Regions from separate parts of the Streptomyces sp. SGAir0957 genome, predicted to be linked through region 1. Evidence: predicted binding sites of a transcription regulator. Region 1 holds the regulator's gene; each other region holds the start of a gene.
The links. Region 1 encodes HrcA, which represses chaperone genes, less so after heat shock. Its sites were predicted from a motif close to TTNGCACTCNGNNNNNCNGAGTGCNAA; they were not measured.
Positions count from the first base shown of each region.

Region 2: the regulator HrcA is predicted to act here: its motif matches at 5,249-5,275, upstream of groL (chaperonin GroEL).
Region 3: the regulator HrcA is predicted to act here: its motif matches at 3,784-3,810, upstream of groES (co-chaperone GroES).

Region 1 covers NZ_CP027293.1:5,561,457-5,571,271, forward strand. The annotation lists gene hemW (radical SAM family heme chaperone HemW) at 1-572, shown strand, start outside; gene C1N81_RS29790 (DUF3097 domain-containing protein) at 682-1,506, opposite strand; gene C1N81_RS29795 (MBL fold metallo-hydrolase) at 1,541-2,281, opposite strand; gene hrcA (heat-inducible transcriptional repressor HrcA) at 2,447-3,463, shown strand; gene dnaJ (molecular chaperone DnaJ) at 3,464-4,600, shown strand; gene C1N81_RS29810 (nitronate monooxygenase) at 4,736-5,821, shown strand; gene C1N81_RS29815 (16S rRNA (uracil(1498)-N(3))-methyltransferase) at 5,818-6,564, shown strand; gene C1N81_RS29820 (hypothetical protein) at 6,686-7,258, shown strand; gene C1N81_RS29825 (S41 family peptidase) at 7,297-9,815, shown strand, end outside.
Region 2 covers NZ_CP027293.1:4,693,356-4,703,170, reverse strand. The annotation lists gene C1N81_RS25970 (hypothetical protein) at 1-212, shown strand, start outside; gene C1N81_RS25965 (glycosyltransferase family protein) at 224-1,387, opposite strand; gene C1N81_RS25960 (hypothetical protein) at 1,431-2,033, opposite strand; gene C1N81_RS25955 (SigE family RNA polymerase sigma factor) at 2,026-2,523, opposite strand; gene C1N81_RS25950 (DUF6215 domain-containing protein) at 2,610-3,317, opposite strand; gene groL (chaperonin GroEL) at 3,456-5,081, opposite strand; gene C1N81_RS25940 (cold-shock protein) at 5,433-5,642, opposite strand; gene C1N81_RS25935 (MoaD/ThiS family protein) at 6,075-6,350, opposite strand; gene thrC (threonine synthase) at 6,433-7,731, opposite strand; SAM riboswitch class I at 7,750-7,905, opposite strand; gene C1N81_RS25925 (glucosyl-3-phosphoglycerate synthase) at 8,084-9,058, shown strand; gene C1N81_RS25920 (DUF7927 domain-containing protein) at 9,098-9,815, shown strand, end outside.
Region 3 covers NZ_CP027293.1:5,028,500-5,038,314, forward strand. The annotation lists gene C1N81_RS27560 (RNA polymerase sigma factor) at 1-600, shown strand, start outside; gene C1N81_RS27565 (THUMP-like domain-containing protein) at 632-1,849, opposite strand; gene C1N81_RS27570 (polysaccharide deacetylase family protein) at 1,932-2,990, shown strand; gene C1N81_RS27575 (polysaccharide deacetylase family protein) at 2,987-3,718, shown strand; gene groES (co-chaperone GroES) at 3,956-4,264, shown strand; gene groL (chaperonin GroEL) at 4,384-6,009, shown strand; gene C1N81_RS27590 (SDR family NAD(P)-dependent oxidoreductase) at 6,318-7,091, opposite strand; gene C1N81_RS27595 (MOSC domain-containing protein) at 7,155-7,832, opposite strand; gene C1N81_RS27600 (LysR family transcriptional regulator) at 7,915-8,865, shown strand; gene C1N81_RS27605 (WhiB family transcriptional regulator) at 8,935-9,297, opposite strand; gene C1N81_RS27610 (response regulator transcription factor) at 9,707-9,815, shown strand, end outside.

The DNA of each region.
Region 1 (9,815 bases):
ACCACATCTCCGCCTACGCGCTCATCGTCGAGGAGGGCACCCAGCTCGCCCGGCGCATCCGGCGCGGCGAGGTGCCCATGACCGACGACGACGTGCACGCGGACCGGTACCTCATCGCCGACGAGGCGATGCGCTCCGCCGGGTTCGAGTGGTACGAGGTGTCGAACTGGGCCACGTCCGAGGCGGGGCGGTGTCTGCACAACGAGCTGTACTGGCGCGGGGCCGACTGGTGGGGGGCCGGGCCCGGGGCGCACTCGCATGTGGGCGGGGTGCGGTGGTGGAACGTCAAGCATCCCGGGGCGTATGCCGCTGCGCTGGCGGAGGGTCGTTCGCCGGGCGCGGGGCGGGAGATCTTGGCCGATGAGGATCGGCGGGTCGAGCGGATTCTGCTGGAGCTACGGCTCCGGGACGGGTGCCCGGTGTCCTTGCTGAAGCCCGCCGGGCTTAGCGCTGCGCGGAAGGCTGTGCGGGACGGGTTGCTTGAGGCGGGGCCGTTCGACGCGGGGCGGGCGGTTCTGACCCTGCGGGGGCGGTTGCTGGCCGACGGGGTTGTGCGGGATCTGGTCGACTGACAGCGCCTACGCGCCGTAGGGGTGGTGTTCTTCACCGCGGGTGCGGGTTTCGTCGTGGCTGGTCGCGCAGTTCCCCGCGCCCCTCTCGGGGCGCGTTTCGTCCGGCGATCTAAGCTTCTCCGCCCGTCACAAAATCGATCAGCTCCTCCACCCGGCCCAGCAGCGCCGGTTCCAGGTCCCTGTACGAGTGGACCCGGGACAGGATGTGCTGCCAGGCCTCGCCCGTGTTGGCGACGCGCCAGCCCAGCGCTCGGCAGACGCCCGTCTTCCAGTCCTGGCCGTGGGGGACGCGGGGCCAGGCGTCGATGCCCACGGAGGACGGTTTCACGGCCTCCCAGATGTCGATGTAGGGGTGGCCGACGACCAGGGCGTGCGGGCTGGTGACCGACTGGGCGATGCGGTGTTCCTTCGTGCCGGGGACCAGATGGTCGACCAGGACGCCGAGGCGCGCGTCGGGGCCGGGATCGAACTCCGCCACGATCGCCGGGAGGTCGTCGACGCCCTCCAGGAATTCCACCGCCACGCCCTCGATGCGCAGGTCGGCGCCCCAGACCCGTTCGATCAGCTCGGCGTCGTGCTTGCCCTCGACGTAGATGCGGCTCGCGCGGGCCACGCGCGCGCGGGCGCCGGGGACGGCGAGTGAGCCGGATGCCGTGCGGGTGGGGCGCGCCGGGCCGCCCGCCGAGGGGCGGACCAGGGTGACGACCTTGCCCTCCAGGAGGAAGCCGCGGGGTTCCATCGGGAACGCGCGGTGCTTGCCGAAGCGGTCCTCCAGGGTCACCGTCGGGCCCTGCGCCGTCTTCTCGACGCGGACGACCGCGCCGCAGAAGCCGGTCGTGACCTCCTCGACCACGAGATCCGGCTCGGCCGGGACCTCGGGCACCGAGGTCTTCCGCTTCCACGGCGGCGTGAGGTCAGGGCTGTACTGGCGCATTCGGCCGACGATAGGAGAAGCCGTCGCGTACGGGCTACGACACGCCGGATCGCGCCGCCAGTGTGGCGCGCTGCTCGCGGACAAACGCCGCATTCACCACTGATCCGTGCCCGGGGACGTAGCGGGCGTCCTCGCCGCCCAGGGCGAGGAGCCGGTCCAGCGCCTGCGGCCACAGGCGTGGGGCCGCGTCCGTGCCCGCCTGGGGCTCGCCGGACTCCTCGACCAGGTCGCCGCAGAAGACGATCTCCGGCCCGGGGACCAGAACCGCCAGGTCGTGGGCCGTGTGGCCGGGGCCGATGTTCGCGAGCAGGACCTGGACGCCGCCGCCCAGGTCGAGCGTGCGTTCGCCGCAGATGCGGTGGGCCGGGGTGACCAGGAGGTCCGCCGCCTCGGCCGCCGCGTCGGGATCGACCCCGTGGCGTACGGCGTCGGCGCGCAGGGCGTCCGCGCCGTCCCGCGCGAACACGGTGTCGATGCCCGCGGCCCCGTACACCTCGACGCCCGCGAAGGCGGCCGTGCCGAGGACGTGGTCGAAGTGGGGGTGCGTCAGCGCGATGTGCGCCACCCGCGCGCGCGAACCGAGCAGGCGGCGGGTGTCCGTGCGCAGCCGGGCCCCTTCGCACAGGGAGGAGCCCGTGTCGATGAGCAGGGCCGCGTCGTCGCCCACGACCAGGCCGGTCGTGCAGTCCCAGCCGGGCAGCCGGACCCGGCCCACGCGCGGCGCGAGCCCTTCCCAGCCCGCCGACCGCCAGTCGATGTCCGCCGTGCTTTTCATGGGGTCGACGCTAGCGGCCTTGCCTGGTCCGTACCCACCGGCCGTACACTGAGCCGGGGACGACTGGCACTCGCGCGCAGCGAGTGCCAAAACGGAAAGATCGCATCGATCACCGCGACGACCATCGCGATGATCTCGGAGACGGTTGCTGGAGGTGTGCGCCCGATGCTCAGTGAACGCAGGCTCGAAGTGCTGCGCGCCATCGTCCAGGACTACGTCGGCACCGAGGAGCCCGTCGGCTCCAAGGCGCTGACCGAGCGGCACAGCCTGGGCGTCTCACCGGCGACGGTGCGCAACGACATGGCCGCCCTGGAGGACGAGGGGTTCATCGCCCAGCCGCACACCAGTGCCGGGCGCATCCCCACCGACAAGGGGTACCGCCTCTTCGTCGACAAGCTCACCGCGGTGAAGCCGATGACGGGGCCGGAGCGGCGCGCCATCCAGAACTTCCTCGAGGGCGCCGTCGACCTCGACGACGTCGTCGGCCGGACCGTGCGGCTGCTCGCGCAGCTGACGCGGCAGGTCGCGGTCGTCCAGTACCCGTCCCTGACCCGGTCCACCGTGCGCCATGTCGAGCTGCTCTCGCTCGCGCCCGCCCGTCTGATGCTCGTGCTGATCACGGACACCGGGCGCGTGGAGCAGCGGATGATCGACTGCCCGGCGCCGTTCGGCGAACCGTCCCTCGCGGATCTGCGGGCCCGGCTCAACAGCCGTGTCGCGGGCCGCAAGTTCGCCGATGTGCCGCAGTTGGTGCAGGATCTGCCCGAGGCCTTCGAGGCGGAGGACCGCGGTACGGTCGCGACGGTGCTCTCCACTCTCCTGGAGACGCTCGTCGAGGAGACCGAGGAGCGGCTGATGATCGGCGGCACCGCCAATCTCACCCGCTTCGGACATGACTTTCCCCTCACCATCCGGCCCGTGCTGGAAGCCTTGGAGGAGCAGGTCGTGCTCCTCAAGTTGCTCGGTGAGGTGGGCGATTCGGGCATGGCCGTACGCATCGGCCACGAGAACGCCCACGAGGGACTCAACTCCACGTCCGTCGTGTCGGTCGGCTACGGTTCGGGCGGCGAGGCAGTAGCCAAGCTCGGCGTGGTCGGACCGACCCGCATGGATTACCCGGGAACGATGGGAGCAGTACGCGCAGTGGCACGTTACGTCGGACAGATCCTGGCGGAGTCGTAAGTGGCCACGGACTACTACGCCGTACTCGGCGTGCGCCGCGACGCTTCCCAGGACGAGATCAAGAAGGCCTTCCGAAGGCTCGCCCGTGAGCTTCACCCGGACGTGAATCCGGACCCGAAGACACAGGAGCGGTTCAAGGAGATCAACGCCGCGTACGAGGTGTTGTCGGACCCGCAGAAGAAGCAGGTCTACGACCTCGGCGGCGACCCGCTGTCCCAGTCGGGCGGCGGCGGTGCCGGTGGCTTCGGCGCCGGCGGGTTCGGGAACTTCTCGGACATCATGGACGCGTTCTTCGGGACGGCGTCGCAGCGCGGGCCGCGCTCGCGCACGCGTCGCGGCCAGGACGCCATGATCCGTCTTGAGGTCGAGCTGGACGAGGCCGCCTTCGGCACCACCAAGGACATCCAGGTCGACACGGCTGTCGTCTGCTCGACGTGCAGCGGTGAGGGCGCCGCGCCCGGGACCTCCGCGCAGACCTGTGACATGTGTCGCGGCCGCGGTGAGGTCTCGCAGGTCACGCGCTCCTTCCTCGGCCAGGTCATGACCTCGCGGCCGTGCCCGCAGTGCCAGGGCTTCGGCACCGTCGTGCCGACCCCGTGCCCGGAGTGCGCCGGTGACGGCCGGATCCGTTCGCGCCGCACCCTGACGGTGAAGATCCCGGCCGGTGTGGACAACGGGACGCGGATCCAGCTCGCGGGCGAGGGCGAGGTCGGCCCCGGCGGCGGCCCTGCCGGTGACCTGTACGTGGAGATCCACGAGCTGCCGCACCCGGTCTTCCAGCGGCGCGGCGACGACCTGCACTGCACGGTCACCATCCCCATGACGGCGGCGGCCCTCGGCACCAAGGTGCCCCTGGAGACGCTCGACGGCATGGAGGAGGTCGACATCCGGCCCGGCACCCAGTCCGGGCAGTCGGTCCCGCTGCACGGGCGCGGCATCACGCACCTGCGCGGCGGCGGTCGCGGCGACCTCATCGTGCACGTCGAGGTGATGACCCCGCAGAAGCTGGAGCCCGAGCAGGAACGCCTGCTCCGGGAACTGGCCAAGCTCCGCGGCGAGGAACGCCCCACGGGCCAGTTCCAGCCGGGGCAGCAGGGGCTTTTCTCGCGCCTGAAGGACGCCTTCAACGGGCGGTGACGGCAGAGGGCGGGCGCGTCTTCAAAGGGCGCTGACGCCCGAGTGCGTGTCCCATGTGCCACCCCGTCCGGGGTGGCACATGCCAGGCAGAAGCGCCGATTCGGCCGCCCGTCCCGTACGTGGCACGATGCCGTCATGTCCTCCGCTCTGACCGCTCTCTGCCCCTGTCCGATCGTGCAGGCCCCCATGGCGGGCGGCGGGTCCTCGCCCGCGCTCGCGGCGGCCGTGTCCGATGCGGGCGGGCTCGGGTTCCTCGCCGCCGGGTACAAGACGGCCGACGGGATGTACCAGGAGATCAAGCAGGTGCGGGGGCTCACGGGGCGGCCGTTCGGGGTCAACGTGTTCATGCCGCAGCCCGACGTCGCGGACCCCGCGGCGGTCGAGGTCTACCGCCACCAGCTCGCCGGTGAGGCCGGCTGGTACCAGACGCCGCTCGGCGACCCCGACAGCGGACACGACGACGGCTACGACGCCAAGCTCGCCGTCCTCGTCGACGAGCCGGTGCCGCTGGTCACCTTCACGTTCGGCTGCCCCACCCGCGAGGTCGTCGAGGCGCTGCGCAAGGTCGGCACCCTGACCGCCGTCACCGTGACCACCGTCGAGGAGGCGCTCGCCGCGCAGCGGTCGGGCGCCGACGCCGTCTGCGTCCAGGGCGTCGAGGCGGGCGGCCACCAGGGCACCCACCGCGACAACCCCGAGGCCGACGGCAGCGGCATCGGCCTCCTCGCGCTGATCGCGCAGGTACGGGAAGCGGTGCAGCTCCCGATCGTCGCGGCCGGCGGCATCATGCGCGGCGCCCAGATCGCCGCCGTGCTCGCGGCCGGGGCCGACCTCGCCCAGCTCGGCACCGCGTTCCTCGTGACCCCCGAGTCGGGCGCCCCCGCACTCCACAAACAGGCCATGACCGATCCGCTGTTCACCCGCACCGAGCTGACCCGGGCCTTCTCCGGGCGGCCCGCGCGCGGCCTCGTCAACCGCTTCATGCGCGAGCACGGGCCGTACGCGCCCGCCGCGTACCCGGAGGTCCACCACATGACGTCACCGCTGCGCAAGGCCGCCGCCAAGGCGGGTGACCCGCAGGCCATGGCGCTCTGGGCGGGCCAGGGCCACCGGCTCGCCCGTGAACTGCCCGCCGGGCAGCTCGTCGAGGTCCTCGCCGCCGAACTGGGCGCCGCCGAGGCCACGCTCGGGCAGCGGGGCGGATCGCGGGGTGGCGCGTGACCGCCCCGGTGTTCGTGGTCGAGGGCCCGGTGCCGGGCGACCGCACGTACGTGCTCGACGGCGCCGAGGGGCGGCACGCCGTCTCCGTGAAGCGGCTGCGGGCCGGGGAGGCGCTCGTCCTCACGGACGGGCGCGGGGAGTGGAGCGAGGGCGTCGTCGTCGCGGCCGAGGGCAAGGACCGCCTGGTCGTGGAGGTCGGCCCGGTGCGCTCGGAGCCCGCCGAGCGGCCCCGGATCACCGTGGTGCAGGCGCTGCCCAAGGGCGACCGCGGGGAGCTGGCCGTGGAGACGATGACCGAGACGGGCGTCGACGCGATCGTGCCGTGGGCGGCGTCGCGCTGCATCACGCAGTGGCGGGGCGAGCGCGGCACGAAGGCCCTCGGCAAGTGGCGGGCCACCGCGCGCGAGGCGGGCAAGCAGTCGCGCCGGGTCCGCTTCCCCGAGGTGGCGGAGGCGGCGTCCACCAAGGAGGTCGCGGCACTGCTCGCGGACGCGGATCTGGCAGTCGTCCTGCACGAGGACCGGGACGCGCCGAGCACCGCCCTCGCCTCGGCCGAGCTGCCGACGGACGGCGACATCGTGCTGGTCGTGGGCCCGGAGGGCGGGGTGTCGCCGGAGGAGCTGGCCGTGTTCGCGGCCGCGGGAGCACACCCGTACCGGCTCGGACGCAGTGTGCTGCGGACCTCGACGGCGGGGACGGCGGCGGTGGCGCTGCTGCTCGGCCGCACCGGACGCTGGGCGTAGCCGCCCGCGCCGACACTGGCTGCAACGGCTCTACCCGTGCGGGGGAGCCGGTGGCATTCTGCCGTCCATGGGGGATCTGAGACGGATCAGTAGGGGTTTGGGGCGGTTACGGGCCCCGCGTGTGCTCGCCGTGGGCGGTGCGGTGGCCGTGCTGGCCGGGGGAGCTCTCGCGTGCCAGCCGGTCGACGGCGAGCTCGACCCGGCCGACGTCGCCGCCACCACCGACGCGCAGGCCACCCAGGAGCTGAACCGGACGCACGCCAAAGTCTCCTGGATCAGCTGCACCGCGGCGTGGAGCGGCCGTTCCCCGTCCGGCGGTTCGACACCGGACGAGGTCAAGGTCGACTGCCGGGGCCGCACCCAGGACGGCAAGGACATCAAGATCGAGGGGTGGATCTACGGGGTCGTGCCCGGCAAGTGCGTGCGCGGCACGACGATCGCCCGGGTCGACGACAAGGTGTGGTTCCGCCTTCAGGTCCTCGGCAACTGCGCGGCGATGAGCAGCTCGCAGCCCACGTACACGTACACGAAGCCGTCGGGCACGTACACGAAGCCGACGGGCACGTACACGAAGCCGTCGGACAAGCCGCAGCCGCAGCAGCCGGGGGCGACGCGCACCGTGACCGAGACGGCGACGGCGACCCGGACGGTCCGGGTTCCCGACCCCAACTGCTCGTGCTTTGAAGGGAAATGACCGGCAAAGAGCGATGACAGGCAAATAGAGTGGGCCGGGTGACGAGCCCTGCCTACCTCCGGTTCCCGCATCCGCACGGTGAGACGGTCGTCTTCACCGCCGAGAACGACGTGTGGGCCGCGCCCCTCGACGGCGGCCGCGCCTGGCGCGTCAGCGCCGACGACGTGCCGGTCGGCCACCCACGGATCTCCCCGGACGGCACGACCGTCGCCTGGACGTCGCGGCGCGACGGCGCGCCCGAGGCGCATGTCGCCCCGCTCGACGGCGGAGCGTCCAACCGCCTCACCTACTGGGGCAGTTGGACCACCGGCGTCCGCGGCTGGACGCCCGACGGGCGCGTCCTCGCCACCAGCGCGCACGGACAGGCCACGGGGCGCCGCAGCTGGGCGCGGGCCGTGCCGCTCGACGGCGGCCCCGCCGAGACCCTCCCGTACGGGCCCGTCGGCGGTGTCGCCCACGGGCCCGACGCCGCCGTGCTCCTCGTCTCCGCGCCGATGGGCCGCGAGGCCGCCCACTGGAAGCGGTACCGGGGCGGCACCGCGGGCAAGCTGTGGATCGACCGGGACGGCGGCGGCGACTTCGGCCGGGTCCACGCCGACCTCGCCGGGAACATCGAGCACCCGATGTGGGTCGGGGAGCGGATCGCGTTCCTCTGCGACCACGAGGGCACCGGCGCCCTGTACTCCTCCCTGCCCGACGGCTCCGACCTGCGGCGCCACACCCCCCTCGACGGCTTCTACGCACGGCACGCCGCCACCGACGGGACCCGCGTCACCTACGCGAGCGCCGGGCGGCTGTGGGTCGTCGACGACCTGGAGGCGGCCGAACCCCGCCCCGTCGACGTACGGCTCGGCGGACAGCGGGCACACCTGCAACCGCGCCCCGTCGACGCCGCGCACTGGTTCGGGGCCGCCTCGCCCGACCACACCGGGCGCGGCAGCGCGGTCGCCGTGCGCGGGGCCGTGCACTGGGTGACCCACCGCGGCGGCCCGGCGCGCGCGCTCGCGGCGGAGCCGGGCGTACGGGCCCGGCTCCCGCACACGTTCCGCGTCGACGGCGAGGAACACGTGGTCTGGGTGACCGACGCCGAGGGCGACGACGCCCTGGAGTTCGCCCCCGCGACCGGCGCCGCACCGGGCGGCACACCACGCCGGCTCGGCGCCGGGCGGCTCGGCCGCGTCCTCGGGCTGACCGTCGCGCCGGACGGCGGCCGGGTCGCCGTCGCCGCGCACGACGGGCGGATCCTGCTCGTCGAACGGGACAGCGGCGACGTGCGCGAGGTCGACCGCAGCGAGGACGGCCACGCGACCGGGCTCGCCTTCTCCCCCGACTCGGCCTGGCTCGCCTGGTCGCACCCCGGACCGCACGGCCTGCGCCAGCTCAAGCTCGCCAACACCGCCGACCTCACCGTCACCGAGGCGACCCCGCCGCGCTTCAAGGACTACGCGCCCGCGTTCACCCTCGACGGCAAGCACCTCGTGTTCCTCTCCGCCCGCTCCTTCGACCCCGTTTACGACGAGCACGCCTTCGACCTCGCGTTCCTCAGCGGCTCGCGGCCGCATCTGCTCGCGCTCGCCGCGACCACCCCCTCACCGTTCGGGCCGCAGCGGCACGGCCGGCCCTTCGAGGCGGCCGACGCGGCGGGCGCCGAGACCCCCGACAGCGAGGGCACCCCCGTCACCCGCGTCGACCTGGAAGGGCTCGTCGACCGGATCGTGCCCTTCCCCGTCGAGGCCGCCCGCTACTCGACGCTGCGCACCGCCAAGGACGGCGTGCTCTGGCTGCGTCACCCCGTCCGCGGCGTCCTCGGCGACTCCCGCGCGGAGCGCGGCGACCCCGACCCCAAGACCCGCCTCGAACGCTACGACCTCGCTCAGCAGCGCATCGAGGAGATCGGCTCCGACGCCGACCACTTCGAGGTCACCGGCGACGGCAAACGGCTGCTCCTGTGGACCGGCGAGATCCTCAAGGTCGTACCGAGCGACCGGCGCCCCTCCCACGACGACGACAGCGACACCAACATCACCGTCGACCTCGCCCGGATCAGCCAGCGCGTCGAACCCGCCGCCGAATGGCGTCAGATGTACGACGAGGCCGGCCGCCTCATGCGGGACAACTTCTGGCGGCCCGACATGGACGGGGTGGACTGGGCCGGCGTCCTCGAACGCTACCGCCCGCTCCTCGACCAGGTCGCCACCCACGACGACCTCGTCGACCTGCTGTGGGAGGTGCAGGGCGAACTGGGGACGTCCCACGCCTACGTCGTCCCCGGCGGCGGAGGCGGCTCCGCCGCGCGCCGGCTGGGGCTCCTCGGCGCCGACATCTCCCGGCACGAGGACGGGCCGGGCGGTGCGCACCGCTGGGTCGTCGACCGGGTGCTGCCCTCGGAGACGTCCGACCCGCGCGCCCGCTCACCGCTCGCCGCGCCCGGGGTCGCCGTGCGCGCCGGGGACGCGATCGTGGCGGTCGGCGGGCGGCCCGTCGACCCGGTGGCGGGGCCCGCGCCGCTGCTCGTCGGCACCGCCGGGCACCCCGTCGAGCTGACCGTCTCACCGGC
Region 2 (9,815 bases), 870 kb from region 1:
CCGGCACCGCGCTGTGGGGCGCCGGGCTGCTCGTCTCGGCGGTCGGCGTCGGCGTCCTCGCGTACGAAGTGGTGCGGGCAGGCCGCACCTGGACCGGCGGCTGGGAGGTGCCGCCCACCGAGATGGCGTCGCGCGCCTTCCACCAGGCACAGAGCGCGGCCCAGGCGGGCCGGGACGCCTGGCAGAGCTACCAGGAGACACCACTCCGTTAGCACGGCGGTCGCTACCCGGCCCAGCGGCCCGACAGGAACGTCACCGCGTACAGCGTCGACATCGGCGCGAGCACGCACAGGCAGACGTACGCGGCCCGCTGGCTGCGCACCGTCCAGGCGGCGAGGCCCGCCCACAGCGGCCACCACAGGAGCGTCGCGCGCGGGATCGACGTGTACCAGTAGGACGTGCCGAGCGCCCACAGGCTCAGCGCGATGTACGTCGCCTCCGCCCAGCGGCGACGCCGCAGCAGCCAGCCGAACAGGGCGAGCCCGAGCAGCATCCCGAGAAGTTCGGCCTGGCACATGACGGCGTACCCGGTGGCGTAGCCGCCGTCGAAGGCCGCGTCCCAGGTGTGCGACCACGCCTGCCACGGCGCGTGGAACGTGCGGTACCAGCCGCGCTCCTCCGCGTGCTTCCACGCCATCCAGTCACCGGTCTTCGCGTGCAGGTAGACGGTGTACGCGAGCACGGGCACGGCGGGCAGCGCCAGCCAGGGCAGCCGCCGCCACCGCCGCCCGGGACCGTGCGCCACGAGGAACTGCACGAGCAGCGCCGCCGCGAGGAAGAGCCCGCTGACCCGCACGGCCGACGCGGCGGCGGTCAGCAGTGCCGCCAGAGCCCACTGTTCGCGCCGCGCCGCGAGCCACGCGGGCAGGGCGAACGCGAGGAACAGCGACTCGGTGTACCCGGCCGCCAGGAACACGGCGCAGGGCGAGAGCAGCAGGAGCAGCACGGCCCGGCTGCCGACCACGTCACCGGCTATGCGGGCCAGGGCGAGGACGGCGACGCCGCCCGACACGAGCGAGATCAGCAGCCCGGCGGCCGTCCAGTCGGGCACCACCCCGTGGACGGCGCGCAGCACGAGCGGGAAGCCGGGGAAGAACGCCTCGGAGTTGTCCTTGCTGTGGAAGTAGCCGAACTCCGCTATGGACCGGTAGTGCGCCCAGTCCCACTGCTGAAACGCCGAGAACAGTGGCCTGGCCTCCTTGGCGTCCGCGGAGGCGGGGAAGAGCCGGGTCACGCAGTACGCGGTGACGAGCAGTCCGAGCCGGGTGAGCAGATAGATCCGCAGCACCGTCAGATCGCGCGGACTCGGCCGCAGGCGTCTCGGCCGCCGCCGCGGTACGGCGGCCGTGCCGGGTATAGACGGCGCTTCCAGAAGGGCCGCGGGCATACGGGAGCTCCGTTCGGGTCGTGCGTGGGTGTGGGGGGATGCCTCAGGGACGGCTGGGCGGCGCGGAATCCGGCGGAGACGTCCGCTGCGGATCCGAGGTGGGGGGCGCCGAGAAGCCGGATAAGCCCGAGGAGTCGGAGGAGTCGGAGGAGTCGGAGGAGTCGGAGGAGGAGTCGGAGGAGTACGAGGTCGCGGTCCCGGTCGGGGACGAGGTCGCGGTCCCGGTCTCGGTCCCGGTCTCGGTCGATGCCGCGGTCGCGTTCTCGGTCGAAGTCGAGGACGAGGACGCGGAGGAGGACGAGGACGAGGACGAGGACGGTGACGTGTCCGGCGGCAGCGTCGTCGCCGGTGGCGCCGGTGGCGTCGACGGCGGGCCCGACGACGGCGCGGGCCGCGGCACCCCCGTCCGCGCGGGCCGCACCGTACCGGGCCCGTCCGCGAGGAGATTCGCGGCGACGCCGCCGCCCGCCCCGGCGCACAGCACCACGGCCGCGGTCGCCGCGACGGCGAGGCGGCGCCGCCGCAGCCGGTCGCCGCGGGCCCGGATCACCGCGCCCGGCGCCGGGGGCACGGCCCCGCGCCCGCCGGACGCGGCCAGTTCCTTGAGCGCCTCGGCGAGGCCGGGCTCGTCGCGGTGCTCAGTCACGGTGTGCCTCCTGCGCGCACGGGTCCTGCAGACGGGCGGCCAGGGCGGTCCTGCCCCGGGACAGATGGGTCTTCACGGTGCCGGTCGACAGGCCGGTCTCGCCCGCTATCTGCTCCACGGAGAGATCGCAGATGTAGTGCAGGGCGACGACCCTGCGCTGCTGCGCCGAAAGCTCCTTCAGCGCCTCGACGAGGGCCACGGTGCCGGGCTCGGGCGCGCCCACGTCCGGCGCGGCGCCGTGCCGCAGCCAGGCCTGCTCGCTGCGGCGCAGCTTCTTGAAGCGGCGTATCGCGAGCCGCCAGGCCACGGTCCGGATCCACGCCTCGGGCGCGGCCTCCCGGTCGAGGCGCCCGCGCCGGCTCCACGCCTTCACGAACGCCTCCTGCACGACGTCCTGCGCCTCCTGGGCGTCGCCGAGCATGACGTACAGCTGCCCGGTGAGCCGCCCGACCGCATGGGCGTAGAACTCCTCGAACTCCTCTGCGGTCAACGCCGTGCTCCCTGTGGTTCCCGACCGTGCTGTCGTGCTCTATAGACCTGGCGGCCGGACGCCGGTTGACACGTGTCCGAGGATTTTCAGGAATCCCACCCGGGGATCGCCGGGAGCACCCGCTCGGCGACGTCGAACAGCACGGCGTCGTCCGGCACCGCGCCGTCCTCGCGCCACACCGTCAGCTCGAAGGAGCCGCCCTTGTCCCCGGTGTCCTGCGCCACGGACAGGACACGGGCCGGAACGCCGGGACCGCTGCTCGAATCGCTCCCGTCCAGCCGGAACTGGAGGCTGATGGTGCGGTCCGAGTAGAGGACCGCGCGGTGGCCGTGGAAGCGCCGGTTCTCCACCGGGTCGTCGAAGAGGCTCGCCGTGAGGGCGACCGGATGGTCGTCGTAGGTGCCTTCGAGGTCCACGGTGTACGTGTCGAACTCGACCCGCGCCGACGGCGTCGGGATCTTGCGGCCGCCCGCCATCGTGACCTCGCTGTCGCCGCCCGACGCGTTCTTCGGGATCTCGGCGGGCGTGCCGAGCAGGGTGGCGAGGTCCTTGCGGTTGAGGGCCGCGCACAGTTCGGCGCCGGTGACCCGCCCCGCCGCCTTGTTCTTCCTGCCGCCGTCCTCGTCACCGTCCGAGCAGGTGGCCGGTTTCGGTTCGCTCTGCCCCGAGGCCGTGTCCCCGGAGCGCAGCTCCGTCGCCCAGAGGCCGAGGCCCAGCGCTCCGACGACGCCCAGCGCCGCCACCACCTGCCCCCAGGCAAAGGCGTCCTCGGATCTGCCGCCCGCGTCTCCCATAGCGTCCCCCCGTGTCTGTCATATGCCCGTCATGCGCCCGGGGACTTTAACCCGGCAACGCCCGAGGGCGGCACCCCCTCCTGAAGAGGAAGTGCCGCCCTCGGGACGAACAGACCAGCTGAACCGGAACGAACCGGATCAGAAGTCCATGTCACCGCCCGGCATGCCGCCCGGAGCGCCGCCGGCAGCGGCCTTCTCCGGCTTGTCGGCGATGACGGCCTCGGTGGTGAGGAACAGCGCGGCGATCGACGCGGCGTTCTGCAGCGCGGAGCGCGTCACCTTGGCCGGGTCGAGGATGCCCTCGGCGATCATGTCGACGTACTCACCCGTGGCGGCGTTCAGACCGTGGCCGACGGCCAGGTTGCGCACCTTCTCCACGACGACGCCACCCTCAAGGCCACCGTTGACGGCGATCTGCTTGAGCGGGGCCTCCAGGGCGAGCTTCACGGCGTTGGCGCCGGTCGCCTCGTCACCGTCGAGCTCCAGCTTCTCGAAGACCGCGGAGGCCTGGAGCAGGGCCACGCCACCACCGGCGACGATGCCCTCCTCGACGGCCGCCTTCGCGTTGCGAACGGCGTCCTCGATGCGGTGCTTGCGCTCCTTGAGCTCGACCTCGGTGGCGGCACCGGCCTTGATGACGGCCACGCCGCCGGCCAGCTTCGCCAGACGCTCCTGGAGCTTCTCGCGGTCGTAGTCCGAGTCGCTGTTCTCGATCTCGGCACGGATCTGGTTGACGCGACCCTGGACCTGGTCGGTGTCACCGGCGCCGTCGACGATCGTCGTCTCGTCCTTGGTGATGACGACCTTGCGGGCGCGGCCGAGCAGGTCGAGACCGGCGTTCTCCAGCTTGAGGCCGACCTCCTCGGAGATGACGGTGCCACCGGTGAGGATGGCGATGTCGCCGAGCATGGCCTTGCGGCGGTCACCGAAGCCCGGGGCCTTGACGGCGACGGACTTGAAGGTGCCACGGATCTTGTTGACGACCAGGGTCGACAGGGCCTCGCCCTCGACGTCCTCGGCGATGATCAGCAGCGGCTTGCCCGACTGCATGACCTTCTCCAGGAGCGGCAGCAGGTCCTTCACGTTGCCGATCTTGGAGTTGACGATGAGGATGTACGGGTCGTCGAGCGACGCCTCCATCCGCTCCATGTCGGTGGCGAAGTACGCCGAGATGTAGCCCTTGTCGAAGCGCATACCCTCGGTGAGCTCCAGCTCCAGACCGAAGGTCTGGGACTCCTCGACGGTGATGACGCCTTCCTTGCCGACCTTGTCCATGGCCTCGGCGATGAGCTCGCCGATCTGGGTGTCGGCGGCGGAGATGGAGGCCGTCGAAGCGATCTGCTCCTTGGTCTCCACGTCCTTGGCCTGCTCGAGGAGAGCGGCGGAGACGGCCTCGACGGCCTTCTCGATGCCACGCTTGAGGGCCATCGGGTTGGCACCCGCGGCCACGTTGCGCAGACCCTCGCGCACCAGGGCCTGGGCCAGGACGGTCGCGGTCGTCGTGCCGTCACCGGCGACGTCGTCCGTCTTCTTCGCGACCTCCTTGACCAGCTCGGCGCCGATCTTCTCGTACGGGTCCTCGAGCTCGATCTCCTTGGCGATGGACACACCATCGTTGGTGATCGTGGGGGCGCCCCACTTCTTCTCGAGGACGACGTTGCGACCCTTGGGGCCCAGGGTCACCTTGACGGCGTCGGCGAGCTGGTTCATGCCGCGCTCGAGGCCGCGCCGTGCCTCCTCGTCGAACGCGATGATCTTGGCCATGTGAAGTGGTCCTCCCGGACGGGGTGGAAAAGCAAGCAAACGGACCGTGCTGGTGCCCGCGACGGACGGCCCCTGAGCCTTGTGGTTCCTTGCCCCACCGGCCCCCGGACCTCACCGACCCGATCCAAGTTCTGTCACTCTCACTCGGAGAGTGCTAAGCCCAATGATTAGCACTCGACCCATGCGAGTGCAAGCGGCTACCACACATCCGGCGGGGGCGCGCGCAGCGCGAAGCACGGTCCGGGCGACGAAGGGAGTGTGACGACAGGCCCTGGTACGACGAAGGGCCCGCGCCCCCTCGGGGGACGCGGACCCTTCGTCTCGTACGAAGCCTGTCAGTCGCGACGCGCTTCAGCCGGCGGCGGCAAGGCGGACCATGTCTGCCTGCGGCCCCTTCTGGCCCTGCGAGATCTCGAATTCCACTCGCTGACCCTCTTCGAGGGTGCGGTAGCCGTCCATCTGAATCGCGCTGTAGTGGACGAATACATCCGCACCACCGTCGACCGCGATGAAGCCGTACCCCTTCTCCGCGTTGAACCACTTGACGGTGCCCTGAGCCATGCCTAACTCCCCTATTACTGGCCCTTGCACAGATCCGCACTTCGCGGATCCGGGTCAGACCTCACCCTCCCCAATGGGTAGGGGTGTGCGCCGGAACGCGTCGACCGCGGCTGAATGTATCTGCCCAACTGCCGTCTGCAACAGGTCAATCGGACGTGAAATCTGGGCACCCTCGAACGGGGAAACCGGGCCAACTCACCGGATCCCTGGGCAACTCGGGCCAGGCAAATGCCATAAAAGGCTCGAAGGGGCTGGGCACTTTGGCTGCTTCTTGTCGCGTCCCGAGCGGAAACTCATATGCGCCCGTCATGCACCACGCGGGGAAACGAACCAGGTTCCCCAACTGTACCGCGCTCAACCATGCAGAATTGCCCCCTCCGCTTCTCTCGCGGAGGGGGCAACAGGGGTAACTCAGCGTGCATCAGGGGAAGATCAGCCGCCGGCGACGGCCGGAATGATCGACACGCCGGCGCCGTCCGGCGTCGCGGTCTCCAGACCCTGCTCGAAGCGGACGTCGTCGTCGTTCACGTAGACGTTGACGAAGCGGCGCAGCTTGCCCTGGTCGTCGAGGACGCGGGCGGCGATCCCGGTGTGGTTCTTCTCGAGATCGGCGATGACCTCACCGAGCGTGCCCCCTTCGGCGGCGACCTCGGCCTGCCCACCGGTGTAGGTACGCAGAATGGTAGGAATGCGGACGTTGACGCTCACAACTCACCTCAGCACTAGCGGGGGCCCGGGGGGCAGAGCCCCCGGTTACGGGAAGGGGCGGGGCGGGGCGGGGCGGGGAAACCTACTCGGCGGCGAGCCCGGCGGCCCGGAACGCGTCGAGGGACGGCTTGATGGTCGCCGTGGCCTGCGAAGTCTCGGCGACAGCGTCAAGCGTCTTGAGCCCGTCACCGGTATTGAGCACGACGGTCGTCAGAGACGGATCGATCAGCCCGGCCTCGATGAGCTTCTTGGTGACACCGACCGTCACCCCACCGGCGGTCTCCGCGAAGATCCCCTCGGTCCGGGCGAGCAGCTTGATCGCGTCGACGACCTGCTCGTCGTTCACGTCCTCCACGGCACCACCCGTGCGGCGCGCGATGTCGAGCACGTACGGACCGTCGGCCGGGTTGCCGATGGCGAGGGACTTGGCGATGGTGTTCGGCTTCTGCGGCCGGACGACGTCGTGGCCGCCCTTGTACGCGACCGAGACCGGCGAGCAGCCCTCGGCCTGGGCGCCGAACAGCTTGTAGGGCTTGTCCTCGACGAGGCCGAGCTTGATCAGCTCCTGGAGCCCCTTGTCGATCTTCGTGAACTGCGATCCGGAGGCGATCGGGATGACCAGCTGGTCGGGCAGCCGCCAGCCGAGCTGCTCGCAGATCTCGTAGGCCAGCGTCTTGGAGCCCTCGCCGTAGTACGGGCGCAGGTTCACGTTGACGAAGCCCCAACCCTCGCCGAGCGGGTCGCCGATCAGCTCGGAGCAGAAGCGGTTCACATCGTCGTAGTTGCCCTCGATGGCGACGAGGTCACCGCCGTAGACACCGGCCATGACGACCTTGCCCTGCTCCAGGTCGTGCGGGATGAACACGCAGGAGCGGAAGCCGGCACGGGCGGCGGCGGCGCCGACGGCACCGGCCAGGTTGCCGGTGGAGGAGCAGGACAGCGTCGTGAACCCGAAAGCGCGCGCGGCCTCGATGGCCTGGGCGACGACGCGGTCCTTGAAGGAGTGCGTGGGGTTGCCGGAGTCGTCCTTGACGAACAACTTGCCCTGCTCGACGCCGAGTTCACGGGCGAGGTTGTCGGCCTTGACGAGCGCGGTCCAGCCGGGGTTCAGGTTCGGCTTCTCGGCGACGTCGGCCGGGACGGGAAGGAGCGGGGCGTAGCGCCACACGTTGGCCGGGCCCGCCTCGATCTGCTTGCGGAGCGCCTCGGGGTTACCGACCGGCAGGTCGTACGCGACTTCCAGAGGCCCGAAACACTCGACGCACGCGAAGATCGGGCCGAGCTCGAAGGTGGTGCCGCACTCGCGGCAGGAGAGCCCGGAAGCCGGACCGAGATCAACGGTCTGCTGAGCGGTTCCGGTGGCGACAGTCTGTACAGCCATGAGAGGCGAGGCCCTTTCTCCTCATCTTCCTCGCGACGCATCTCGCCGCGAGACGGATTTGGCACCTTCCCTAGCCGGGAGCCTCGCGGTGGACAGTTGCGGTGTCCTACGAGACCGGCTGGAGGGTTGCCGGGGCTTCAACGGGCCGTATCCCTCTGCCCCTCTGGATGAGCGGTATTCGGTTGTTTGTGGCAGTTGTGTCGGCGGCGACCCCGGCATGCGATGGTCACCGGCCTTGTTCAAGACTGTAACCGAAGGCCCGGACCCTTGAGATAGTCGTCCGAACCGCGAGATGGATCACACCCCGCCCCCGGACCCGCCCGTGCACCCGCCCCCGAAGGAGCCACAGACCGTGCTGGAAGAAGTCGAACGCTGGCTTGAGCAGCGCTCCTGGTCGGTGGCCGACCGCCCGCTGCACCAGTTGACCGCGGCGAAGCGCGCGTCCGGCCAGACGGTGAGCGTGGTGCTGCCCGCGCTCGACGAGGAGGCGACGGTCGGCGAGATCGTCACCGTGATCCGGCGCGAGCTGATGACGGCGGCGGTGCCGCTCGTCGACGAACTGGTGGTCCTGGACTCCGGCTCCACCGACCGCACCGCAGAGGTCGCGGCGGCGGCCGGGGCGCGCGTCGTGCACCGGGACACGATCCTGCCGCGCATCCCGGCCGCGCCCGGCAAGGGCGAGGTGCTGTGGCGCTCCCTGTACGTCACCAGCGGCGACATCGTCTGCTTCGTCGACGCGGACCTGAAGGAGTTCTCGGCGGACTTCGTCTCCGGGATCGTCGGCCCGCTCCTCACCGACCCGGGCGTCAGCTTCGTCAAGGCGATGTACGACCGCCCGCTGGGTACTGAGTTCGATTCGCCCGCCTCCGGCAGGACGGCAGGGCAGGGCGGCCGGGTCACGGAGCTGATGGCCCGCCCGATCCTCAACCTGCACTGGCCGCGCCTCGCCGGATTCGTCCAGCCCCTCGGCGGCGAGTACGCGGCCCGCAGGACGCTCCTCGAACGCCTGCCGTTCCCGGTCGGCTACGGCGTCGAGCTGGGCCTGCTCGTCGACGCGCTGCACACCGTGGGCCTGGACGCGCTCGCCCAGGTCGACGTGGGCGTGCGCCGCCACCGCCACCAGGACGGGCTCGCGCTCGGCCGGATGGCGGCGGCCATCTACCGCACGGCCCAGCTGCGGCTCGCGCGCGGCCAGCTGGTACGGCCGGAGCTGACCCAGTTCGAGCGGGGCGAGCGCGGCTTCGTGCCACGGACGTACGCGGTGGACACCGTGGAGCGGCCCCCGATGGCCGAGATCGGTGAGTATGCGGAGCGTCGCGTGGCATAGACGTGGGTTAATCATGCTTTCTGTCTAAATTGCCCACTTATGTGGCTCAGACTTTCCCAGGGCGGTTCCCGGGGCATGGCGGCGCTCACCGCGACGGCGACCGTGGCGGCGACCGTGGCGGCGGCGACGCTGATCACCGCCGCCGCCCCCGCGTCCGCCGTCGTCGTGGACCCCTTCGCCAAGCGCTACGAGGAAGCCCTCTACGGTGACTTCCTGACGCTCGGCAACACCGTGATGCAGTGCCCCTCCGGGCCCGCCAAAGCCGCCCAGCGCTGTGCGAACGCGCAGGCCGGGCGGTCCGCCGAGAACAACAACCAGTTCGCCATGGAGTACACCGACCGGGCCGGACTCGGCACCGCCGTCCGCAACTCCTCCACCGGCAAGGTGACCGTCCCGCCCGGCGCCACAGTCGCCTACGCCCGCCTCTTCTGGGGCGGCAACGATGGCACGTACAAGCTCGGCCGCAACCAGATCCGGCGCTGCGACACCGCGGGCCCCGCCACCTCCCCGGCCGGGAACCCGCTCACCCAGCGGCCCGTGGTGCGGGTCGACGGCGGCGCCGAGACCCGGGTCGCCGTACGCGACGCGGTACGCACCCCGGCCGCGGTCGGCGGGCCGCACTACTACACGGCCGAGTCCGACGTGACGTCCCTGTTCACGGGCGCCGCCACCGGCACGGAGATCCCCGTCGCGGTCGGCGACGTATGGGCGCCCACGGGCAAGGGCTGCGTCGGCGGCTGGTCCCTGACCGTCGTCT
Region 3 (9,815 bases), 530 kb from region 1:
GTCCTCCAGTCGCTGATGCCGAAGGATCCCGAAGTGCACGGCCTCGCGGCTCTGCTGGAGCTCCAGTCGTCCCGCACGGCCGCCCGCACGGCGCCCGACGGCTCGCCCGTCCTGCTCAGGGACCAGAACCGGACCCGCTGGAACCCGCTCCTGATCCGGCGCGGGTTCGCCGCGCTCGGCCGGGCGGACGCGGTGGCCCCGGGACCGCCGGGACCGTACGCCCTCCAGGCCGCCATCGCCGCCTGTCACGCCCGGGCCCACACCTACGAGGAGACCAACTGGTCCCAGATCGCCACCCTCTACGGGCTCCTCGCCGCCCGTACCCCGTCCCCGGTGGTCCGGCTCAACCAGGCGGTGGCCGTGTCGATGGCTGCGGGCCCGGCCGCGGCCCTGCCCCTCGTCGACGCCCTCACCGACGAACCGGCCCTGCGCGACTACCACTTGCTGCCGAGCGTGCGCGGCGATCTGCTGGAGCGGCTCGGCCGGGTGGCGGAGGCGCGGGAGGAGTACGCGCGGGCGGCGAAGCTGGCCCGGAACGGACGGGAACGCGCCTTCCTGCTCGGCAAGTCGGACGCTGGTTCAAGCCCCTCCGGCGAGTGAGGAGCGGGGGCCGGGGCAGAGCCCCGCGGCCTCAGCCAAGGGAGACCGGCCCCCCGAGAAGCATGGTCGGCGCCCCGGCCACCCGCGTCAGAAACACCGTCACCGCCCCCTTACCGTACGGCTTGGGCATGACCTTGCGCCGCAACTCCTCCGGCTCGACCGCGGACCCCCGCTTCTTCACGGTCAGCACCCCGACGCCCCGCTCCCGCAACAGCGCCTTCAGCTTCTTGACGTTGAAGGGGAGCTGGTCCGTGATCTCGTAGGCGCTCGCGTACGGGGTCGGGCGCGGCGCGTCGGCGGTGACGTACGCGATGGTCTCGTCGATGAGCCCGCCCCCGACCTGCTCGGCCACCTCGGCGACGAGATGCGCACGGATGACGGCCCCGTCGGGCTCGTACAAGTACCGCCCCACGGGCCGCACCCCGGGATCCGGGAGCCCGCGCCCGACCAGCTCGCGCGGGTCCGGCAGCAGGGTGGCGCGCATCCGGCCGGGCTCCGTGCCGAACCAGAGCACGGCCTCCTTCACATCACCCCCGTCCGAGATCCACTCCGCGTCGGCCTCCGCCGGGATCGCCTCGTGCGGGATGCCCGGCGCGATCTTCAGCGCGGCGCGCGGGGCGGCGAGCGCGGCGGAGACGGCCCAGGACAGCGGCGGCGAGTACGCCTCGGGGTCGAAGATGCGCCCGCGTCCGGCCGAGCGCCGGGCCGGGTCCACGAAGACGGCGTCGTACGCGGAGGTGTCCACGTCGGTCACGTCCGCCTCCCGCACCTCGATGAGGTCGTCGAGGCCGAGAGCGGCGGCGTTGGCGCGGGCGACGGCACAGGTGTGCGGATCCCGGTCGACGGCGAGCACCAAGATGCCCGCGCGGGCCAGGGCGATCGCGTCGCCGCCGATGCCGCAGCACAGGTCGGCGACTGACCGGACACCGAGCGCGCGGAACGAAGCGGCACGGTGGGCGGCGACCCCGGCGCGGGTGGCCTGCTCGACCCCGTTCGGCGTGAAGTACATGCGGGCCGCGTCCTCCGCCCCGAACTTCGCCACCGCCCGCTGCCGCAGCCGCGCCTGCGCGAGCGCCGCCGAGACGAGCGCGGCGGGGTGGTCGCGGCGCAGCCGGGTCGCGAGGGCCAGCTCCTGCGCCGGATCGTGCTCGCGCAACGCGTCGAGGAGGGCCTGGCCCTCCGGGGCGAGGAGGGCGCGGAAGTCGGCGGCGGCGTCGTCGGACGTGGCAGAGGAACTCACCCGATCCATTGTGGGCCAGTCGGTGGACGGTCCGTGCGCGGTGGCGGTGTCGGCCCCGCATCAGGGCTCTGAGCTGCGAGGATCCGGCGCCATGCGACGAGTGTCGGTACGACAAGATGAAGAGACGGCCGCGCGGCCGGCCCGCCCGGAATCCGCCCGCAGAACCGCGCCCCGCACGGGGTCGGGCCGCCGGGCCGCGCCCCGCACGGAATCCACCCGCAGAACCGCGCTCCGCACGGGATCCGCCCGCAGGGCCGCGCCCCGCACATGGGTCCTCGCGCTGGCCACGGCATCGCTCGCGACCGCCTGCGCGGGCGACTTTGACCCCCGTGAGGAACGGACGCGGGCGGCCACGGAGAGCGCCGCCGCGGACCGGGCGGTCGCCGAGCGGGCGGTGCGCCCGGCCCTCGGCCAGCAGGCCCGCCGCGCCGCGGCGGCCCGGCGCTGGGGCCTGGCCGAGGTCCCTCTCGCCGCACCCGAGCCGCCCGCGAAGAAGCCGGTGATCAGGCCGCGCGCGGGGTTCGAGGTAGCGGGCCAGGACCGGCTCGCCCTGCCGCCCGTCTTCACCACGGTGCCCACCAAGGACCGGGTCGTCTTCCTCACCATCGACGACGGCGCCGAGAAGGACCCGCGCTTCCTACGGATGATGAACGACCTGAAGATCCCGTACACGGCCTTCCTGACCGACACCGAGGTCAGGAAGAAGAAGCCGGGCTACGCGTACTTCGCGAAGGCCAGGGACCTGGACGGCGCCACCCTCAACAACCACACCCTGCACCACCGCTTCCTGCCGAACCTCTCCTACGCGGAGCAGAAGCACGAGATCTGCGGCATGCAGGACAAGCTCGAACGCCACTACGGCAAGCGCCCCACCCTCTTCCGCCCGCCGTACGGCGACTACGACCGGACCACTCTCAGGGCCGCCAAGGCGTGCGGCATCACCCACGCGCCGATCTGGAACGCCGAGGTCTTCGCCGACCGCGTCGACTACCGGGAATGGGACCGGTCCCTCCACCCCGGCGACATCGTCCTCACGCACTTCCGCGGCCGCGGGGACTGGGCGGGCACGATGCCCGACATGGTCCGTACGTTCCTGGACCGGGCCACCGCCGACGGGTTCGCGGTGGCCCGCCTCGAGGACTACCTGTGACACCCGGCCGCACCCTCGCCGCCACCCTGGCGGCCGCCCTGCTCCTCACCGGCTGCGCCCAGTCCGTCGACCCGATCGAACGCATGGGCCGCAAGGCGGCGCAGGGGGTCCGCCACCATCACGCGGCCCCGGCGGCGGCACCCCCGGCCGGCCCGGCGGGAACGGTCCCCCCGGTGATCGACCACATCGCCACCCGCGACAAGGTCGTCTTCCTGACCTACGACCTGGACGGCGACCATCCCGGCGCCCGCGGACTCGCGGCACTGGTCCGCGAGAAGCGCCTGCCGCTGTCCGTGTTCCTGGCACGGCCCGCCACCCGCTCCGGCCCCCTCGCACGGTTGCGCGCCCTGGGCGCCGACATCGAGAACCGCACCTTCACGCGCGCGTCCCTGCCCGGCCTCGGCTACGTCGCCCAGCACACGCAGATCTGCGCGCAACAGGACAGCGTCGCGGGCCGCTTCGGCCGTGCCCCGCGGCTGCTCCGTCCGCCCGAGGGCGGCTTCGACGCGGCGACGCTCCGGGCGGCCGCCGCCTGCGGCATCGAGGCGATCGTCCTGTGGACCCACGAGGCCCCCGACCCGCCCCATCTCCACCTCCACCTCCGCCTCCACCCGGGCGACATCATCAAGGTGGGGGGAGGCCGGCGCCCGGCGGACACGACGGCAACCCTGCTGCGAGAGATCCGGAGCCAGGGCTACGAGGTGGCCCACCTGAACGCCTACCTGTGACCGGGCCCGCCCAGGGGCGCGGGGAACTGCGCGACCGGCCAGATCCACGCCGCGTCGCCGGACGATTGGCACTCCGCTTGACCGAGTGCTAATCGCGGTCATAGTCTCGACCCTGGCACTCACCACTGGAGAGTGCCAATCAGCGACGGGCAGGTCCGGCACCCGCGACGACGGATCCACCTGGTCGCCACCTCAGACTCTTAACCCCGTGAGATCTCCGAAGGGGGAGACCGGATCGTGACGACCGCCAGCTCCAAGGTTGCCATCAAGCCGCTCGAGGACCGCATCGTGGTCCAGCCGCTCGACGCCGAGCAGACCACGGCCTCCGGCCTGGTCATTCCGGACACCGCGAAGGAGAAGCCCCAGGAGGGCGTCGTCCTCGCCGTCGGTCCGGGCCGCTTCGAGAACGGCGAGCGCCTGCCGCTCGACGTGAAGTCCGGCGACATCGTGCTGTACAGCAAGTACGGCGGCACCGAGGTCAAGTACAACGGCGAGGAGTACCTCGTCCTCTCGGCGCGCGACGTCCTCGCGATCGTCGAGAAGTAAGCGGCCGAAAAAGCAGCTTTTGATGTGAAGTGCGCCCCTGGCACCCGCGACCGTAAGAAGCCGGGGTCAGGGGCGTCCTTCGTTCACCCCTAGTTTTTCGAGAGGGCTGAAACGCTCCCATGGCGAAGATCCTGAAGTTTGACGAGGACGCCCGTCGCGCCCTCGAGCGCGGCGTCAACAAGCTTGCCGACACGGTCAAGGTGACGATCGGCCCCAAGGGCCGCAACGTCGTCATCGACAAGAAGTTCGGCGCCCCCACCATCACCAACGACGGTGTGACCATCGCCCGCGAGGTCGAGGTCGAGGACCCGTACGAGAACCTCGGCGCGCAGCTGGTGAAGGAGGTGGCGACCAAGACCAACGACATCGCGGGTGACGGTACGACCACCGCCACCGTGCTCGCCCAGGCCCTGGTCAAGGAGGGCCTGCGCAACGTTGCCGCGGGCGCGTCCCCGGCCGCCCTGAAGAAGGGCATCGACGCCGCGGTGAAGGCCGTGTCCGAGGACCTCCTCGCGACCGCCCGCCCGATCGACGAGAAGTCCGACATCGCCGCCGTCGCCGGTCTGTCCGCCCAGGACAGCCAGGTCGGCGAGCTCATCGCCGAGGCGATGGACAAGGTCGGCAAGGACGGTGTCATCACCGTCGAGGAGTCCAACACCTTCGGCCTGGAGCTCGACTTCACCGAGGGCATGGCCTTCGACAAGGGCTACCTGTCCCCGTACTTCGTCACCGACCAGGAGCGTATGGAGGCCGTCCTCGACGACCCGTACATCCTGATCCACCAGGGCAAGATCGGTTCGATCCAGGACCTGCTCCCGCTCCTGGAGAAGGTCATCCAGGCGGGCGGCTCGAAGCCCCTGCTGATCATCGCCGAGGACGTCGAGGGCGAGGCCCTGTCGACCCTGGTCGTGAACAAGATCCGCGGCACGTTCAACGCCGTCGCGGTCAAGGCCCCCGGCTTCGGCGACCGCCGCAAGGCGATGCTGCAGGACATGGCCACCCTCACCGGTGCCACCGTCATCGCCGAAGAGGTCGGCCTCAAGCTCGACCAGGCCGGTCTCGACGTCCTCGGCTCCGCCCGCCGCGTCACCATCACCAAGGACGACACCACGATCGTCGACGGTGGCGGCAACAAGGCCGACGTCGAGGGCCGCGTCAACCAGATCAAGGCCGAGATCGAGAACACGGACTCCGACTGGGACCGCGAGAAGCTCCAGGAGCGCCTCGCGAAGCTCGCCGGCGGCGTCTGCGTCATCAAGGTCGGTGCCGCGACCGAGGTCGAGCTCAAGGAGAAGAAGCACCGTCTGGAGGACGCCATCTCCGCGACCCGCGCCGCGGTCGAGGAGGGCATCGTCTCCGGTGGTGGCTCCGCGCTCGTCCACGCCGTGAAGGTCCTCAACGACAACCTCGGCAAGGAGGGCGACGAGGCCACCGGCGTCTCCGTCGTCCGCCGCGCCGCCGTCGAGCCGCTGCGCTGGATCGCCGAGAACGCGGGCCTCGAGGGCTACGTCATCGTCTCCAAGGTCGCCGAGCTCGAGAAGGGCTCCGGCTACAACGCCGCGACCGGCGAGTACGGCGACCTGGTCAAGGCCGGCGTCATCGACCCGGTCAAGGTCACCCGCTCCGCCCTGGAGAACGCCGCCTCCATCGCCTCCCTGCTCCTCACGACCGAGACCCTGGTCGTCGAGAAGCCGGCGGAGGAGGAGCCGGAGGCCGCGGGCCACGGTCACGGCCACTCCCACTGACGCGCTCCGCTGAAGTGACCTGAGGCTCGGCCCCCTGTGTTTTCGGGGGCCGGGCCTCCTGGTTTTCCGGGGCGCGTCTGCCGGGTTCTGGTCGTTGCCGGGCGCGGGTTGCGTGGTGGCTGGTCGCGCAGTTCCCCGCGCCCCTGGCGGGGGCGCGTCTGCTGGGTGCGGTTCGTCGCCGTCCGCGGAGCGTCGTGGTTGCTCGCGCCGTTCCCCGCGCCCCTGGCGGGGCCGCTTGCGGTGCTCGCGCCGTTCCCCGCGCCCCTGGCGGGGGCGCGTTTGCGGTGCTCGCGCCGTTCCTCGTGGCCCTAGCGGGGGCCGTACTTTCGGCCCGTCTTTGAGGTGACGCCGCCCAGCAGGCCGCGCGGGGTCACCTTCGCCAGCCCCATCAGCGCCTTGTAGCGCGGGTCCGGGATCGAGAGGGTCTTGTTGCGGGACAGGTCCGCCAGGGCGGCTGTCACCAGCTTGTCGGCGTCGAGCCACATCCACTTGGGGATGTTGTCCGTGCCCATCCCGGCCCGCTCGTGGAACTCCGTGCGCACGAAGCCGGGGCAGAGCGCCATCAGGCGGACGCCCGAGCCCGCCAGGTCCTTCGCGACGCCCTGCGTGAACTGGACGACCCACGCCTTCGAGGCGCCGTACGTGCCGCGCGGGACGAACGCCGCGACCGACGCCACGTTGATCACACCGCCGCGCCCGCGCTCGCGCATCGCCCCGGTCGCCGCGGAGGTGAGCCGTAGGACGGCCTCGCAGTGCACCTTCAGCATCGTCAGCTCGTCGGCCATGGACACTTCCAGGAAGCGGCCCTTGTTGCCGAACCCGGCGTTGTTGACCAGCAGGTCGACCGCGGCCTTCGGGTCGGCGAGGCGCTTCTCGACCGCCGCGATGCCGTCGTCGGTGGACAGGTCGGCCGTGAGCACCTCGGCCTCGATGCCGTGCCGGTCGTGCAGTTCCGTCGCCTGCTCCTGGAGCCGCTTCGTGTCGCGGGCGACGAGCACCAGGTTGTGTCCGTCGGCGGCGAGGCGCCGGGCGAAGGCGGCGCCGATGCCCGCGGTGGATCCCGTGATCAGTGCCGTAGTCATGGAGCAAGGTTAGTGAGCGTCACGCGGTGCTCGTGATCACCGGGCGGGGTCTGCCCGCACCCTTCACGCCGTCTGCGCGCCGTACTTCTCCACGTACGTCCGCGCGACCCGCTCCACCTCGCCGTGGAGCGGGGCCCCGGCCGCCAGCACCCTCGGCAGCAGCTCCCGCTCCGTCATCAGCGCGCGGAACTCGAAGGAGACCGTCACCTCGTGCGCGGGGCGGTGCACGATCTCCACGGTGTCGCCCGCGCGGATCTCGCCCGGCTCGATGACCCGCAGGTACGCGCCCGGCCGCTGCTCCTGCGTGAACCGCTTGACCCAGCCCTTCTCGCCCACGTGCCCCTGGAAGGTCTTGCACGGGATCCGGCTCGCGCTGACCTCCAGGAGCAGGTCGGGGCCGATCCGCCAGCGCTCGCCGATCTTCGCGCCGCACACGTCGATGCCCTCGGTGGTGAGGTTCTCGCCGAAGGAGCCGTTGGGGAGCGTGCGGCCGAGCGCGCGCTCCCACGCGTCCAGGTCCTCGCGCGCGAACGCGTACACCGCCTGGTCGTCGCCGCCGTGGTGGCGCGTGTCGCACACGGCGTCGCCCGCTATGCCGCTCGCCCCGGTCCCCTTCGTGCCCGGTGCGCTCACCCGGACCGGGCCCTGGACCGGCTGCTTGTCGATGCCGGTCACGCCGTCCGGCTGGTCGGTGTAGGGGACGGCCTTGGGGCGGCCCAGGTTCAGCGACAGAAGCTTCATGTCACCGCACGGTACGGGACCGCCCATGAAAGCCGCCACGCAATATTCGACGATCTCCCCAAGCGGCGCTTATGCTTGAACCATGATCGAGGCCCGGCACCTTCGCGTCCTGCGCGCCGTCGCCGCCACCGGCTCCTTCTCGGCGGCGGCCCGCGAACTGGGCTGCACGCAGCCCGCCGTCAGCCAGCAGATGAAGGCCCTGGAGTCCTCGGCCGGCACACCGCTGCTGATCCGCACCGGACGCGAGATGCGGCTGACCCAGGCCGGTGAGGCGCTCGTGCGGCACGCGGCGGGCATCCTCGCCGGGCTCACGGCCGCCGAGGAGGAGGTCGCCGCGATCGCGGGTCTGCGCGCGGGCCGGGTCCGCCTCGTCTCCTTCCCGAGCGGCAGTTCGACCCTGGTGCCGACCGCGCTTGCCGCCCTGCGCGCGGAACACCCCGGTACGCGCGTCTCGCTGGTCGAGGCGGAGCCGCCGCGCTCGGTGGAGATGCTGCGCGAGGGCGACTGCGACGTCGCCCTCGCCTTCCGTTACGAGGGGCGGCGCGAAGCGCCTCAGCAGGAGGGCGGCGGGGGGAGGCGGGAGGGCCAGGGCGCGCACGCCGCCGAGGAGTGGGACGACCTTGTCGTGCGGCCCCTGCTCGCCGACCGGCTCGTGGGCCTGGTCGCCGAGGGGCACCCGCTCGCCGGCGCGGGCTCGGTGACCATCGACGCGTTCGCCGACGACCCGTGGATCGCGGGCTGCCCGCGCTGCCGCCGCCAGCTCGTCGAGGTGTGCCGGGGCGCCGGTTTCGCCCCGCGCATCGACTTCGCCACGGACGACTACCCGGCGGTGGTCGGCCTGGTCGGCGCGGGGCTCGGAGTTGCCGTCCTTCCCGAACTGGCCATCGAATCCGTTCGCCCCAAGGGTGCACGCACAGTGACGGTGGAGCCGCCCGTGCGGCGCGAGATCGTGGCGCTGACCCTGCCCGATCTGGCCCAGGTCCCGGCGGTCGCCGCGACCCTCGACCACCTGGCGAAGGCCGCCGCTCGCTGATCCCGCCCCTGGGTGCCACCTGCACAGGTGTTTGCAGAAACGTTCCTTCAGTGACCCTTCAGTGGTGCGTCAGTGGTTCATGAAGGGCCCGTCATGACCCGGTGACGGGGTCGCGGGTCCGCCGCCGACCGCCGCCGACGCCGTGACGAGCCGGTTGCGGGCCCGCCCCATCAGCTCTTCGCGCTCGTCCTCGGTGAGGCCGCCCCACACGCCGTACGGCTCGCGCACCTGAAGGGCGTGAGCTGCGCACTCCGCGCGCACCGGGCACCTCATGCAGACCTCTTTCGCCGAGTTCTCGCGCGCGCTGCGCGCCGCTCCTCGCTCGCCCTCCGGGTGGAAGAAGAGCGAGCTGTCCACCCCGCGGCAGGCCGCGAGGAGCTGCCAGTCCCACAGATCAGCGTTCGGTCCGGGAAGGCGGGAGAAATCTGCCATTGCGTAGTCCCCTTGTAGCCGGTTGTGGCCGTTTTGATCCGGTTGTGGCGCGGATACGGTGCCTGACCGTACATCTACTATCTAAGGAGATGAAAATATGACTCATTGCGAATCTAGCTACAGACACCAGCAAAAGGGAAGAAAAGCCGCTAAATGGGGCATAGCTTGTGATGAAACCTTGAGGGTCCGTTGCGGGACCTCCACTGTGTCCGGCCCCTCACGTAGAGTGCCGAACGAGACCGTCCGACCCGTAACTCTTTCGAGTGACCGTCGTTGGTAGTGCGGAGGCGGTTGAAGGAACAAGCGCTCGGGCATCTGTCCGGTGGTTTGCGAGTGTCGACCGCACAGGTGACGATTCGTACAAAGCCTGGAGGCACAAGGTGACGCGCATCAGCTGCGGAGGACGGTCATGACATCCGTCCTCGTCTGCGACGACTCCCCGCTCGCCCGAGAGGCGCTTCGCCGCGCGGTCGCGACCGTGCCCGGCGTCGAGCGCGTGACGACCGCGGCCAACGGGG